Regions from separate parts of the Streptomyces sp. NPDC058632 genome, predicted to be linked through region 2. Evidence: riboswitches for the same ligand, from Rfam matches in the RefSeq annotation. Region 2 holds a riboswitch; the other holds the start of a gene.
The links. Region 2 has a riboswitch for cobalamin ahead of ACFWVE_RS11720 ((2Fe-2S) ferredoxin domain-containing protein). Riboswitches for the same ligand answer to the same signal wherever they lie in the genome.
Positions count from the first base shown of each region.

Region 1: linked by a shared signal. The riboswitch ahead of ACFWVE_RS09675 (energy-coupling factor ABC transporter permease) and the one ahead of ACFWVE_RS11720 ((2Fe-2S) ferredoxin domain-containing protein) in region 2 are both predicted to bind cobalamin.

Region 1 is NZ_JBHXQZ010000017.1:78,834-86,214, forward strand. It holds gene ACFWVE_RS09660 (ABC transporter permease) at 1-239, opposite strand, end outside; gene ACFWVE_RS09665 (ABC transporter permease) at 239-1,207, opposite strand; gene ACFWVE_RS09670 (ABC transporter substrate-binding protein) at 1,228-2,835, opposite strand; cobalamin riboswitch at 3,070-3,279, shown strand; gene ACFWVE_RS09675 (energy-coupling factor ABC transporter permease) at 3,309-4,043, shown strand; gene ACFWVE_RS09680 (energy-coupling factor ABC transporter substrate-binding protein) at 4,040-4,414, shown strand; gene cbiQ (cobalt ECF transporter T component CbiQ) at 4,421-5,170, shown strand; gene ACFWVE_RS09690 (energy-coupling factor ABC transporter ATP-binding protein) at 5,167-6,108, shown strand; gene ACFWVE_RS09695 (sensor histidine kinase) at 6,504-7,381, shown strand, end outside.
Region 2 is NZ_JBHXQZ010000023.1:54,883-62,263, forward strand. It holds gene ACFWVE_RS11715 (ferric reductase-like transmembrane domain-containing protein) at 245-1,231, shown strand; cobalamin riboswitch at 1,349-1,478, shown strand; gene ACFWVE_RS11720 ((2Fe-2S) ferredoxin domain-containing protein) at 1,607-1,948, shown strand; gene ACFWVE_RS11725 ((2Fe-2S)-binding protein) at 2,011-2,709, shown strand; gene ACFWVE_RS11730 (TauD/TfdA dioxygenase family protein) at 3,109-4,047, shown strand; gene ACFWVE_RS11735 (M12 family metallopeptidase) at 4,358-5,443, opposite strand; gene ACFWVE_RS11740 (LuxR C-terminal-related transcriptional regulator) at 5,540-7,381, shown strand, end outside.

The sequences.
Region 1 (7,381 bases), on a different contig from region 2:
GGTGGGAGGAGCTTCGAGGCGAGGTCGACGGCCTGCTGGTCGAGCTGGACCAGCGGTGGGACGAGCAGGACCGCGAGGGCGGTGAGGCCGACCAGGGTGGCGGAGACGCGCAGGCGCAGGGTGTGGGTGGAGCGGCGTGCGGTGCCGCGTGGGCGCCACGCCGGTTCCGTTGCCGGGCCGGGTGTCGTGCCGGCCTTGGTGCGGGCCGTCGTTCCGGCTGTGGATTCAGTCATCGCCATCACATCTCACCGAGCTTCACCCTCGGGTCGGTCAGTCCGTACAGGAGGTCCGCCAGGAGGTTTCCGGCGAGGACGGCGGCGGTGGCGAGGGTCGTCAGCGCGGCCAGGAGCGGGAAGTCGACGGCGGTGGCCGCCTCGACGGTGGCGGCGGCGATGCCGGGCCAGCTGAAGACGGTCTCCACCAGCAGGGCGCCGGTGATGAGTTCGGGTACGCGGGAGCCGATCAGGGTGAGGACGGGCAGGAGTCCGGAGCGCAGGGCGTGGCCGAGCAGGACGGTGCGTTCGTCGAGGCCGCGGGCGCGGGCGCCGCGTACGGGGTCCTCCGCGAGGGCGTCGCCGACGCCCTGGCGTACGTACAGGGTGAACCAGGGGAGCTGGGAGACGGCGAGGACGCCGGCGGGGAGGACCAGGTGGTGTGCGACCTGTCCCGCGGTGACGTGTTCGCTGTCGGTGTCGGTGAGGCCGCCGGCCGGGAGGACGCCGAGGTGGAGGGCGAACAGCCAGACGGCGAGCAGGGCGATCCAGAAGACCGGCGCGGCCTCCAGGGAGTACGCGAGGGAGGTGACCGTACGGTCGAGGGGTGAGCCGGGGCGGCGGGCGGCGAGGACGCCGAGCAGGGTGCCGAGCAGGATGGCGACGGTGAACGCGACGGCGCACAGCAGGGTGGACCACACGATCCGCTCGCCGATGGCCTCGGCGACCGGCTGGCGCAGCACGCTGGACTGGCCGAGGTCGCCGGTGACGGCGGAGGTCAGCCATTCCCACCACTGGACGGCGAAGGGGCGGTCCACGCCGAGGTTCTCGCGGAGCCGGTCCAGGGTTTCCTGGTCGGCGCCGAGGGCGGCGGTGCCGGCGTAGGCCTTGACGGGGTCGAAGGGGGAGGCGGCGGCGATGGCGAAGACGCCGAAGGTGACGACGAGCAGGACGGGCACGGCGAGCAGGGCCCGCCGTGCCACGAGGCGGGCCATGGGGCCCCAGGGCAGTGGGGTCACTTCTTCGGCTTCCAGTCCTCGGCGTTCCACCAGGGGCCGCTGGCGAAGCCGTGCTCGTGCGGTTCGACCTGGGTGGTGAGTGCGTCCCAGCGGTCGGCGAGGACGTAGAGGTGGTCGATGTGGGTGAGGAAGGTGTAGCCGGGGTTCTTGACGAGTTCGCGCTGGAGGTCGTCGTAGGCGGCCTTGCGGTCCTCGGGGTCCTGGCTGCGGCGGCCGGTTTCGAGGGCCTGGTCGACGGCGGGGTTGTCGTAGCGGGCCATGTTGTTGAAGCCGTCGCCGGCGAGGGAGGAGTGCAGGAGGGTGTAGAGGCCGAAGTCGGGGTCGCCGGTGCTGCCGAAGCCGGCGAGGACGGCGTCCTTGCCCATCCGGGGTTCGATGACCTCCCAGGTGGCGCCCTCGACCTTGACGTCGATGCCTGCCTTCTTGGCGTCGGAGGCGTAGGCGAGGGCGTGGTCCTGGCGGACCTTGTCGCCGGAGGGGTAGTAGAGGGTGAAGGAGGCCCGGACGCCGTCCTTGGCGCGGATGCCGTCCTTGCCGGCCTTCCAGCCGTCGCGGTCGAGGATGCTTTCGGCCCCGGCGAGGTCCTGGGGGCGTTCGATGTCCTTGGTGTACCAGGTGTCGTCGAGGGGCAGCGGCCCGTAGGCGGGGCGGCCTGCTCCGTCGAGGATCTTGTCGACCATGGCCTTGCGGTCCACGGCGAGGTCGAGGGCGCGGCGGATCGCGGTGTCGCCGGTGACCTTGTTCGCGGTGGGGAGGGTGACGGCGCGGAAGTCGTAGGAGGTGGCCCGGTAGGTCTTGAGGCCGTCGTCGTTCTTGAAGGTGGCGGCGAGGTTGGGCGGGAGGGTCGCGCCGTCGAGGTCGCCGGAGCGCAGGCGGGTGGCGCGGACGTCGTCGTCGGCGATGATCGCCATGGTGAGTTTTTTCACCTTCGGGGCGCCGCCCCAGTAGTCCGGGTTCGCCTTGAAGGTGAGTTTCTCGCCCTTGCTCCAGCCGGTGAGGACGTACGGTCCGGTGCCGACCGGTTCGGTGTTGAAGGCGCCGGTGTTGGGGTCCTGCCCGCCCGCGATGTGCTCGGGGACGATGGGCAGGACGGTGCGGGCGGCGAAGGCCGCGTACGGGTACTTGAGGGTGAAGACGACCTTGTCGTCGCCGTCCGCGCGGACCTGTTCGACGGCGTCCAGTTCGCTCTTGGCGGTGTTGTTGGTCTTGTCGTCGAGCACCGTTTCGTACGTGTAGACCACGTCCTCGGCGGTGAGGGGTTCGCCGTCGCTGAACGTCACGCCGGAGCGCAGGGTGTAGGTGTAGGTGCGGCCGTCGTCGCCGATCTCGGGCAGGGCCTTCGCCAGGGCGGGCTTGAGTTCCAGGTCGGCCTCCCGGGCGAGCAGCCCGTCGAAGATCTTGGAGTTGCCGTCCTTGCCGTAGCCGAGCAGGGGGCTCAGGGTGTCGGGTTCGGAGGGAACGCCGATCACCACGGACTCGGCGGACCCGCCGCCGCCCGCGCCGGCGTCCGAGCCGCCGGTCGGCGCCGAGCAGGCGGCGGCCAGCGCGAGCGCGGCGGCGGTGGTCGCCGCGCCGGTGGTACGCCGTATTCGTCGGGTCGTCATCGAACCTCACACCTCTGCTGACTGGAATGCGTTGTTGCATATTAATTGCAGCAAGGTTCTGCCCAGGGCCCCGGCCCCTCATGCCGGCACTTCGGCGATCTGCGGCCGCCCGAGTGCCACCCCCTGCCATCGACGGGCGTCGGGCGTCAAGACCGCAGGTGTGCGCGGGGGTACGGGCTGCGGAACGCCGTCCGCGCGCCCCCGGTACCCGCTTGTCACCGGGCCGGAGCCGGTCTACTGTCGCCACGCCTTGGTGAACGGGAAATCCGGTGCGATACCGGTGCGGCCCTCGCCACTGTGATCGGGAAGTCCGGCTCCGGCCCCTGGTCCTGTCCCCGACAGGACCGACGGGGCAGCCACTGGGTCCATCCAGGACCCGGGAAGGCGGAGCTCGGGCGGTGGTACCCGTCAGCCAGGAGACCGGCCAAGGCGCGTCAACCATCCACGAGGTGCTGGAGAGGGTCTGCTGAGCCATGCACATTGCCGAGGGTTTTCTGCCACCGGCGCACGCGGTCGCCTGGGGCGCCGCGTCGGCGCCGTTCGTCGTCCACGGAGCCCGGTCGCTGATCCGTGAAGTCAGGGAACATCCCGAGAGCACGTTGTTGCTCGGTGCCTCGGGGGCGTTCACCTTCGTTCTGTCCGCGCTGAAACTGCCCTCGGTGACCGGGAGTTGCTCCCATCCCACCGGCACCGGGCTGGGCGCCATCCTGTTCCGGCCGCCGGTCATGGCGGTGCTGGGCACCATCACCCTGTTGTTCCAGGCCCTGTTGCTCGCCCATGGCGGGCTGACCACGCTGGGCGCCAACGTCTTCTCCATGGCGGTCGTCGGGCCGTGGGCGGGGTACGGCGTGTACCGGCTGGCGCGGCGGTGCGGGGCGCCGCTGATGGCGGCGGTGTTCTGCGGCGCGTTCGTCGCCGACCTGTCCACGTACTGCGTCACCAGCGTGCAGCTGGCTCTCGCCTTCCCCGACCCGGGGAGCGGGTTCCTGGGCGCGCTCGGGAAGTTCGGCTCCATCTTCGCCGTCACGCAGATTCCGCTCGCGGTGAGCGAGGGGCTGCTGACCGTGCTGGTGATGCGCCTGCTGGTGCAGTCCAGCGGGGGCGAACTGGCCCGTCTCGGCGTGCTGGTGGCCGAAGTCGCCCGCAACAGGCCCGCCGCGTCGGCAACGGCCGGGACGGCGGGAACGGAATCGGAGGTGGCGCGATGACCAGGAACGCGAAGATCAACACGCTGCTGCTGCTCGCCGTGGCCGCGCTCGCGGTGCTGCCACTGGCGCTCGGGCTCGGCGACCACAAGGAGGAACCGTTCGCCGGTGCGGACGGCGAGGCTCAGAGCGCGATCACCGAGATCGAACCGGACTACGAGCCGTGGTTCTCGCCGCTGTACGAACCCCCGTCCGGTGAGATCGAGTCGGGGCTGTTCGCCCTCCAGGCCGCCGTCGGCGCGGGTGTCCTGGCGTACTACTTCGGGGTGCGGCGCGGGCGCCGGCAGGGCGCGGAGCGGGCCCGGGAGCAGCAGCCGGCGCCCGGCCCCGGCCCCGGCCCCGGCGAGGCGGTCTCCCCCGGGCCCCGGGCCTGATCGCGCGTGCTGCCGATCGACGCGGCGGCGCACAGCAGCCGCTGGCGCCGCCGTCATCCGGTGGACAAGGCCGTACTCGGACTGGGTCTCACCGTGCTCGCGATCTCCCTGCCGCCGTGGCCGGGCGCGGCGCTGGTGCTGGTGACCGCGCTCGCGGTGCTGCTGGGCCCGGCGGGGGTGCCGGGCCGGCGGCTGTGGCGTGCCTACCGGGTGCCGCTGGGCTTCTGCGTCACCGGGGCGCTCACGCTGCTCGTGCAGGTGGGCGGTTCGGGCGGTTTGGTGTCACCGGCCCCCGAAGGGCCGCTGCGCGCGGGTGAGTTGCTGCTGCGCACTTCGGCGGCGTCCCTCGGGGTGCTGCTGTTCGCGTTCACCACGCCGATGTCGGACCTGCTGCCGCGCCTGGTGCGGGCCGGGGTGCCCGCACCGCTGGTGGACGTGGCCCTGGTGACGTACCGCATGAGCTTCCTGCTGCTCGACTCCGTGCGCCGGGTCGGTCAGGCGCAGGCGGCCCGGCTGGGGCACACCACCCGGGCGGCGTCCTGGCGTTCGCTGGGCGGGCTCGGCGCGACGGCGTTCGTCCGGTCCTTCGACCGGGCGGCGCGGCTGCAGACGGGGCTCGCCGGACGCGGCTACGACGGCACGCTGCGCGTCCTGGTGCCCGAGGCGCGTATCTCCGTACGGTTCACGGCCGTCAGCGTGCTGCTGCTCGTGGCGCTGGTCGCCGTCACCCTTCTCCTGGAAAGCCGGATGTCATGAGTGCTCCCGCGCCCAACGGTCCCGCACCGAACGGTCCCGCGCTGGTCGCCCTGCGGGACGCGTCCTTCGCGTACGAGGACGGCCCGGCCGTGCTGACCGGCCTCGACTTCGAGGTGCGTCAGGGGCGCGCGCTCGCGCTGCTGGGCCGCAACGGCAGCGGCAAGACCACGTTGATGCGGCTGCTGAGCGGTGGACTGCGGCCGAGCGGCGGCGAGTTGACGGTGGAGGGCCGGCCCGTCCGGTACGACCGCAAGGGACTGACGCGGTTGCGGACGACGGTGCAGTTGGTGGTGCAGGACCCCGACGACCAGTTGTTCGCGGCGTCCGTGGGCCAGGACGTGTCGTTCGGGCCGTTGAACCTCGGACTGTCCGACACGGAGGTACGGGCGCGGGTCGCACAGGCGCTGGCCGCGCTCGACATCACCGCGCTCGCCGAACGGCCCACCCATCTGCTGTCCTACGGGCAGCGCAAGCGGACCGCGATCGCGGGTGCGGTGGCGATGCGGCCGCGCGTCCTGATCCTGGACGAGCCCACCGCGGGTCTCGACCCGGACGGTCAGGAACGGCTGCTCGCCACGCTCGCCGGTTTGCGCGAGCGGGGCACCACGGTCGTCATGGCGACCCACGACGTGGATCTCGCCCTGCGCTGGGCCGACGACGCCGCGCTGCTCACCCCGTCCGGGGTGCGTACCGGGCCGGTCGCCGGGATGCTGGCCCGCGGCGAACTCCTCCGGGCGGCCGGCCTGCGGCTTCCGTGGGGCGTCGCGGCCGCGGACCTGCTGCGTGCGTGGGGGCTGCCGGCCGACGGGGGTGGCGCCCCTCGCACCCCGGAGGAACTGGCGGCGGTGGCCGCGACCCGCCGGCGGAGTGCTCCGCCCACTGACCGCATCATCCGGAAAGTCCCCCTTGCAGGTGATCCCGACGACCCCGCATCGTGAGTCCTTTCGATCACAACAACGCTCCAGTACCGTACAGTTGGCCGAAAATCGGCCACCGGGAGACGGGGCACGTGCGCTGAACCGGCTTGGAAGCGGAGGGCGTTGCGGGTGCGAGGGACAAGCGGTGCCCCTGCGTCCAAGCCTCTCGGGCGCGCTGGTAGCCGCTCGACAGCCGTACCACGCCGCCATGTTCCACCAGCAAATTCACGACGAAATCGGCTCCGGCGACGGACCGTGCACGCAGGCAAGTTCCGGCACTCATTCGGATGACTACCATGGGGCCAGTTTCGATCCGGAGATTGGCCGTCCTCTTGGCGGATCCGTCCCGGACCGCGGTCGGCGCGCGTGCCGTCGGCCCTTCCCCTTCCTGCACTCGAGTATCGAGGGACCGCTGAATGTCAGTGCCTGCACCGCCCAGTCAGCACCGGCCGGCGAAGGCGCCCCAGGCCTCGCCGGCCATCCCCGTGGTCGTCCTGGTGGTGAGCGCGGCGGCTGCGGGGACGGCGGTGGCGATGGCGCCTGCCGACGCCACCACGTGGACGCTCGCGTCGGCCCTGGTCGCCTGGTGCTGCGTGGCCGTCACGGTCCTCGTCGGCGCCCTGCTCGTCGGCCGGGCCCGTCGGGCGGCCTGGAAACGGGGTGACGAGGCGGACCTGCTGAGGGGCCGACTGGACCAGTTCACCGCCGAGTCGGCGTACCTGGTGAACGTCACGATGCCGGCCGTCGTCAAACGGTTGCGTGACGGAACCGGTACGGGCGACGCCCTCGCGAGCGTGACTGAGCCGTCCGACCCGCAGCTGCGGCGCATCATGCACGCCTTCGCCGCCGTCTGCGAGGAGTCCGTCCAGCACGCCGCGGCCCTGAACACCGAACTCCTTCAGGCCCGGCAGGAAATGGACGAGACCGCCGCCGAAGTGGAGCGGCTGACGCACAAGGCGCTGCCCGCCGCCGTGGCGAAACTGCGCGAGGGCAGCTCGGCGGACACGGTGCTCGCCGAGTTCGAGTGGTCGCACGCCCCGATGCTCCGGGCCCCCGCCGAATCGTTCGTCCGGGAGCTGGCCCGCAGCGAGCGCCGGGCCTCCGCCGCGCAGGCCACCTCGGCGAAGTCCCTGAGCCGCGTGCAGGCCAAGGCGGTCAGCATGCTCGCCGACCTGAGGGAGATGCAGGAGCGGCACGGCGAGGAGGTCTTCGGCGATCTGCTGAAGCTGGATCACAGCACGTCGCAGCTCGGCCTCATGACGGACCGCCTCGCACTGCTCATGGGCGGCCGGTC
Region 2 (7,381 bases):
CCGGGGCGGGGAAGCCCGGCGGCCGCGCGCGGGCTGTGCGGCGACGGCGGATCCGCAGTACCCACTGGACCCGGTGGGAAGTCGGGAACGGCGGCCGCAGCGGATCGGTGAGCTGCCGGCCCTCGTCATCGCTCCGGGCTCTGGCTGGATCGGGTATCGGTGACTTGTCGTCCCCTCAGCCAGACTGGTTGCCCCACGACACACGTGCACCATCCCTGCGGTGCCAGCGCCCGGGAGGCCCTTGATGCTGTCAGACGCGAGTCCGGACGAAGACGGGACAGCCTCCCGGCCGGGACGAGAACGCCCGCCCGCCGACCGTGTCGCCCTGCGGGGCGATCTGCGCTCGGCTCTGCCCGACGCCACCGCGGCGGTGGTGGTCACGGTGGCCGTGTTCGTGTTCCTGTACGCGCGCGTGGACTCGGGCGATTCCGACACGGTCGCGGTCATGCCGTTCATGGCCGATCCCGGTACCTACTGGATGTATCTGCTCAGCCAGGCGTTCGGGTGGTCGGGCCTGCTGTGGGCGTGGGGCACGGTGATGCTCGGACTGCTGCTGTCGGGGCCGCGTCCCGCCCGGCTGCCGGTCTCCCGACGGGTACTGGAACGCTGGCACCGCACCACGAGCCTGACCACGATGGCCCTGATGCTCGCGCACGCGCTGATGTTCGCGGCGGAACTCGTCCGCTACGAGGCGGATTCGGGCTGGGCCGAGCGGCTGTGGGCGGGCTTCGCGGACAGCTTCGTGCCGGGCTGGTACGACTCCGGGACCGGCAGGGTCGCCATCCCGCTCGGTCAGGGCGCCCTGTATCTGGCGATCCCCCTGGGCCTGTTGTTCTACGTCCGGCACCGCATCGGAGCGAACGCCTGGCGACGGCTGCACCGGTTCGTCATCGTCGTGTACGTGCTGAGCGTGTGGCACACGCTGCTGTACGGGACCAACGTCTGGTACGGGGAGTGGCCGCGCACCGTGCTCTGGCTGCTGCAACTGCCGGTCGCGGTGCTCCTGTTGCTCCGGTTGCTGCGGCCGGCCCGCAGGGCCGGGCGGCTGGGCGCGCCCGGGGGACGTACGGGTGTGACCTGGCCGGCCTGGGCGGCGCGGGCGGGTGGACGGCTCGCGGCCGGGGCGGTCGTCGTCGGGCTCCTCGCCGTCGTGGTGTCCGGCCGCGACGGAGGACGGGACCGTCCGGCCGAGCCGCCCGCGACGGCACCGCACGTCCAGGAGGCGGAATGACGTTCCCGTCCGCGTACGCCCTGTCCGCCCGGCCGGTCACCTCCGGGCGGGGGCAGAGGCCACCGTGGTGCGAGGGCCCGCGCAATGGAATGATGGCCGGCGACAGGGCGACGGCGGAACGAGGAAGCCGGTGTGAATCCGGCGCGGTCCCGCCACTGTGATCGGCGAGCGAGCCCCGCACACGACCACTGCCCGCACCAGGGTGGGAAGGCGCGGAGCGAGCATCGACCCGGGAGCCAGGAGACTCACACGGTCGCCTCCTCGACGCATCCCCGGGGCGGATCTCCCCGGAGAGAGGAACGATGCCGCATGCCCGCCGACGCGCGCCCGGCCGAAACGACGTCCGTCGACGTCGCGACCTCGGAGCCCGCCCCAGTGCCCTGCCGGGTGGTCGTGTGCAGGGACTGCTGCTGTGGCAGCCCGAAAGTGATCGGTGTCGACCACGCGGCGCAGACAGCGCGCCTGCGCGCGGAGGTACCTGTGCGGGTGTCCGCGTGCCTGGACGTGTGCGACCAGGCCAACGTCATCGTCGTCCAGCCCTCCGCGGCGGGCCGGGCTGCCGGCGCCCGGCCCGTCTGGCTCGGACTGGTCAACGACCCGGACGCCACCGAGGACATCGCCGCCTGGGCACGTGCCGGCGGACCCGGCGTAGTGCCCCGACCGGACATCCTCGACCTGTACGCCATCACGCCACCGCGGCGGCGTACGGCTTCCTGAGACCGCGCCCACCCACTCATCGATCCGCGTCGGTACATCCGCCGGAAAGGAGGCGCCCCGACATGACCGAACATGCTCGGGCGTCCGCCGGGGCCGTCGCTGCGGCGCTCCGGGACGTGGCGGCCCTCGGAGGTTTCTTCGTCATGCACGTCGGTGGCCGGGACGAGGGCTGGCATCCGCTCGACCACTCCTATGCGAAGGGCTTCACCGACCTGGCCGAGGCCGTGGCGCACCGGCACCACACCCGCGAACCGCGGACCGGTGTGTCCATCGCCCACCTCGGACACGCGGCACGCCTGTGGTCCCCCGCCCTCGCTTGCGCGCTGCTGCACGGGATCGTCCTGGACCTGACGGAGTTGCAGCGTGCCGACGACGGGCCGGCCCTCCGCCTGCCCCGCCCCGCCGGCTGGTACACCGAGCGGTTGCCCGAACCCGCTCTCGCCCTGAACGAGCAGGTGATGGGCCATCTGCGGGGGCTCGCGGCCGGACTCCGCGTCAGGATCGCTCCGCGCCTGCTGGACGGGAACGCCGCCTCCGCACTCGTCGGGGCGGCCCACGCCCTGTTGGGGGCCCGCCCCGGACTGCGCGAACCGCTCACCGGCCTCACGGCCGGGTTGCTGGGTACCGGACGACTTGCGGGTACGGGAATGATCACCGGACCGGATCTCACGTTCCGACGCCGCAGTTGCTGCCTCTACTACCGTGCGCCGAACGGCTCGAAGTGCGGTGACTGCTGCCTGGCCGGCCGGGACGGACCGTGACAGGACCGGCTCCGGCGGCCGGCCGCACTGCTGCGCCGGGAGGTTCGGGTGACGCCCGGCCTCCACGCGTCCGCCGCCGCCCCCCTGTGACCCCCGTTGACAGAGGAGGGCGGAGATCCCACAATCAGTGCCGTGACCACACACCGGTTCAACACGATGACGGGGCCTCTGCGCGTCCCGGACCGAATCGGTTGTGAACGCTCCGGTCGATAACCGGCTGCCTTCGAGCCGCAGGCTCGACGCACCCCGACCCTGAATCCGGACCGCGCCTCCGTCTTCCCGGCGGACGCTCCGGACACCCTTGCGCCCGGCCGTCCCGGCAGCTTTCGGCCCGCCCGCACCCCTGCCTCCCGCGGACGCCGGACACCGTGGCGAAGCAGACACGAGAAGGAGCACTTCATGACCGTCACGCATGCTGATCCGGCCGTAGGCCTGCGCGAAGCGCGCATCCCGCAGGACGGGATGCACGAGGGGCGGCGCACGCTGCGCCGACTGCCCGAAGGGTGGGAGGAACGCCCCTACGAACGGTTCGACGTCGTCCCGCAGGCACGCACGATCGGCGCCGAGATCAAGGGCGTCGACCTCTCACGCCCGCTCGACCCCGCGCTTCGCGAAGAACTCAACCGGGCTCTGCTGGAGTGGAAGGTGCTGTTCTTCCGCGCCCAGCACCTCACCTCCGACCAGCAGCGCGCCTTCGCGGGCCACTGGGGCGAACTGGAGACGAACCCGCTGCTCGCCACCGGTTCCACCGAGGACGTCGTCCGCTTCGACAAGCGGGACTCGGCCACCCCGACCTACGAGAACGTCTGGCACGCCGACGTCACCTTCCGGGAGCGGCCCGCGCTCGGCGCCGTCCTCCAGGTGCGCGAGGTGCCCCCGTTCGGCGGGGACACCATGTGGGCGGACATGGCGGCCGCCTACGACAACCTTCCCCAGGAGGTGAAGGACCGTATCGAGGGGGCCCGGGCCGTGCACGACTTCATCCCCGGCTTCGCCAGGTTCTACGGGCCCGAGCGGCTGATCCCCCATCAGGACCGGTTCCCGCCCGTGGAACACCCGGTCGTGCGCACCCACCCCGAGACCGGGCGGCGCATGCTGTTCGTGAACACCTCCTTCACCACCCACATCACCGGGATGGCCCGTGACGAGAGCGACCGCCTGCTGCGGTACCTCTTCCAGCAGGCGCACGTCCCGGAGTTCCAGGTGCGCTTTCGCTGGCAGCCGGGGGACATCGCCTTCTGGGACAACCGCGCCACCCAGCACTACGCCGTCAACGACTACGGCCGTGAGCGCCGTGTCGCCGAGCGCGTCGCCATCGCCGGCGACCGCCCCTGCTGAGCGCCCCTGCCGGCCGCCGTCCACCGTTCCCCGCGAAGGCATGGCCGGTCCCGTGGGGCCGGGGGGTGGCGTGGGCCGGGGGGGGGTGACCCCCCCCCCCCGGGGGCCCGCCCCCCCCCCCCCCCCCGCCCCCCCGCCCGGGGGGGGGGGGGCCGCGGGGCGGCCCCCGGCGCGCCGGCGCCGGCCGCGTGGGGGGGGGGGTGGGGGGGGGCGCGGGGGCGCGCCCCCCCCCCCGCCCGGCCCCCCCCCCCCGACCGCTCCCCCGGCGCCGGACAGTGGTCGTGGCGTCCGTCGCGGCGGCCCGGTGCTGCTACCAGCACATGACCGCCGTCTCGCCCGAACCCCGTGCGGAGTACAGGCGGATCCGGACGAAGTAGCGGCGGCCCTTGACGAGCCGGACCGCGAGCGTCGCGTTGCGCGGGGTTCCTCCGTCGTCGTGCCCGGCGAGATAGCGGGGCTCCCCGTCCCGCTCCTCGAACAGCACGACGACCAGGTCGCCGTCGCCGAAGGTGCCCACCGTGTACGCGCGGGTCTCCACCGGGTCGATGTGGAAGTCGGCCTGTTCGCCGGGGCCCAGGCCCAGCGGTACCGAGCGGAACGGCACCAGTGTGGGCGGGCCGGGCCGCTCGGCCGGGGGATACCAGCCGAGGACGGACTCCTTGTCGGCCGCGGACAGGGTGCCGGGCGGATGGACACCCCCGCGGTACTGCTCCGGTTCCAGGATCAGGCCCGGCGCGAAGGCGTACCCCATGATCGAATCGGCGTCCCAGACAGGGCCGTTCACCTCGTTCGCATCCAGCTTGCGCAGGATGTTCCGGTGCGTCCGCTCCCGGCTCCAGTGGTTGGGCGGGCCCGCGAGCTCGGCGTACACGGCCTCGTCGTCCCAGTGGAGACCGGCGCAGGGGCTCTGGTGCTCGTGCAGCATGCCCAGGGCGTGCCCTATCTGGTGCAGGGCCGTCCCGCGCTCCCCGGGCGCGGTCAGGTCCCAGCCGAAGTTCATGGTGCGCTCGTGCAGACCGGCCAGGAGCGCCTCCCTGCCCACGGCGGACCAGGAGCCGCCGCCGGACTGGAAGCCGATGCGCAGTTCCGCCTCCGAGCGGTCGCGGACCTCGGCGAAGGTGAGCCCGATCCCGAGGTCCTGCCACTCGGCGAAGCACCCACGCACCACGTCCTGCTGCGTCTTGGTGCCACCCCACGACACCCAGCGGGTCCGACCGGTTCCCGGCACGGGAATGACCGACCCGTCGGTGTCGCCGCGGAAGAAGCAGTAGTGCAGCACGGTGCCGTTGACCCACATCCGCCGCCCGGCCGTCAGCGCGCCGAGCCGCCCGGCGGCGAGCCCCGGCGCGAAGGCGGGGGCCGGCTGCCGCGGCAGCGAGCAGTAGCGAGGGGTCATGGGCGACAGGGTGCCCCATGCGGGGCCCCCGGCGCCTGAGTCGGGGTCTACTCAACTCGCCCTGTATCAGCGGTGAGTAACCCCGCTCCTGTAGATGTGACGACTTTCCCCGGGGACACGACCACGCCGTACACGCGGTTCACGCCGCACGAGAGGGACGAGGCGCCGTACGCGACGGGCGCGGTGACGCCGGAGCCCTTGCCGCTCTGGCCGTTCACCGGCCGTGAGGACGAACTCCATCTGATACGGCGCTCGCTGACCGGCGCCCGGCGCGGCCTCGTGGTGACCGGGCCGGCGGGGCGGGGCAAGACCCGGCTCGTGACCGAGGCCGTCCGCGGTACCGACTGTGCCCGGGTCGCGGGAATCCCGCAGGCCCACCGGATGCCGTTCGCCGCCTTCGCCCCGCTGCTGCCGGAATCGGTCACCCTGCACCGGGCGGTCCGACTCCTCCGGGGAACAAGGACCCTGCTCGTCGACGACGCCCATCTGCTCGACGACTCCTCCGCCGCCCTGGTCCATCAACTCGCCGTACGGCCGGACACCCGGCTGCTGATCGTCGTCACCGACGGAGCCCCCGTACCCGCCGCCGTGTCCCGGCTGTGGACCGGTGAACTGCTGCCCCGCCTGGCCCTGGACCCACTGCCCCGCGAGGAGACCGCACAACTGGTCGCGGCGGGCCCGGGCGGCCGGCCCCTGGAGCCGCTCACCGTGAACCGGCTGCACCGCCTCGCCGGCGGCGACCTGCGGCTGCTGCGCGAACTCCTCGGCGCGCTGGGGGAACACGGGCGGCTCACCCGCGTACCGGGCACCGCCGAGTGGGCCTGGCGCGGCCCGGTGCCGCTCACCCCGGCCGTCCGTGAGCGCACCGCCCACCTGCTCACCCGTACCGGCCCCGGCGAGCGCGAGGCGCTCGACCGCCTCGCCTTCGCCGAACCGTTGCCGGTGGACCCGGTGGACCCGGAGAGCCCGGACGGTCTCGACCTCGTCGCCCTCGAACGCCTGGAGGACGACGGTCTGGTCCACGTCGACGATCAGGGGATCCTCCGTTTGGCCCACGCCCTGCACGGCCCCGTCCTGCGGGCCGCGGCCGGCAGGCTGCGGGCGCGACGGCTGGCCCGCGCCCCCGAGCAGTGCGGACCCGCCCTGGCCGCCGAGGCCGCCGCCCTCACCGCGCTGATCGAACAGGACGACGTCCGGACGGTCCCGGCACCCGTGGGGGACTGGCTGGTGGCGCAGGGAGCCCCGGTGCCCGCCGGGTACGCGGTACTGCGGGCCCGGTTCGCACGACTGCGGGGCGAGGTGCGGGAGGCCGCCGCATGGGCCCGCGAGGGACTGCGCACGACGCCCTCCGCCCTCTCCTGCCAAGCCGAACTCGCCCTCGCCGGGACACAGTCGGGCGACGTCACAGGCGTGCGGCACGCCATCGGAGCCACCCCCGTCGACCACCCCTCCCGCGACCCCTACGAAGCCGTCCGCCTGGGCACCCCCGAGCGGGCCGCCGGGCGGCCCACCGGTGTCTTCGCCGCCCATGCCGACGCCCTCGCACACGCCGACGGTCCCGCCCTGGACCGCGCGGCGGGGGAGCTGGAGCGGCGCGGCTTCCTGCTGTTCGCGGCCGAGGCCTACGCCCAGGCCGCCACCGCCCACCGCGACCCGGGCGCCGCCCGCACCGCACGCACCCGCGCCGTCGCCCTCGCCCGCCGCTGCCAGGGCGCCCGCACCCCCGCGCTGGCGGGTCTGGTCCTGGGCGAACTCACCGCACGGCAACGGCAGATCGTCACCCTCGCCGCCACCGGTCTCAGCAACCGGCAGATCGCCGAACGCCTCACCCTGTCGGTCCGCACCGTCGGCAACCACCTGTACAGCGCCTACACCCGCCTCGGCGCGAGCGACCGCACCGCCCTGCCCCGGCTGACGGAACTCCGGTCAACGGACCCC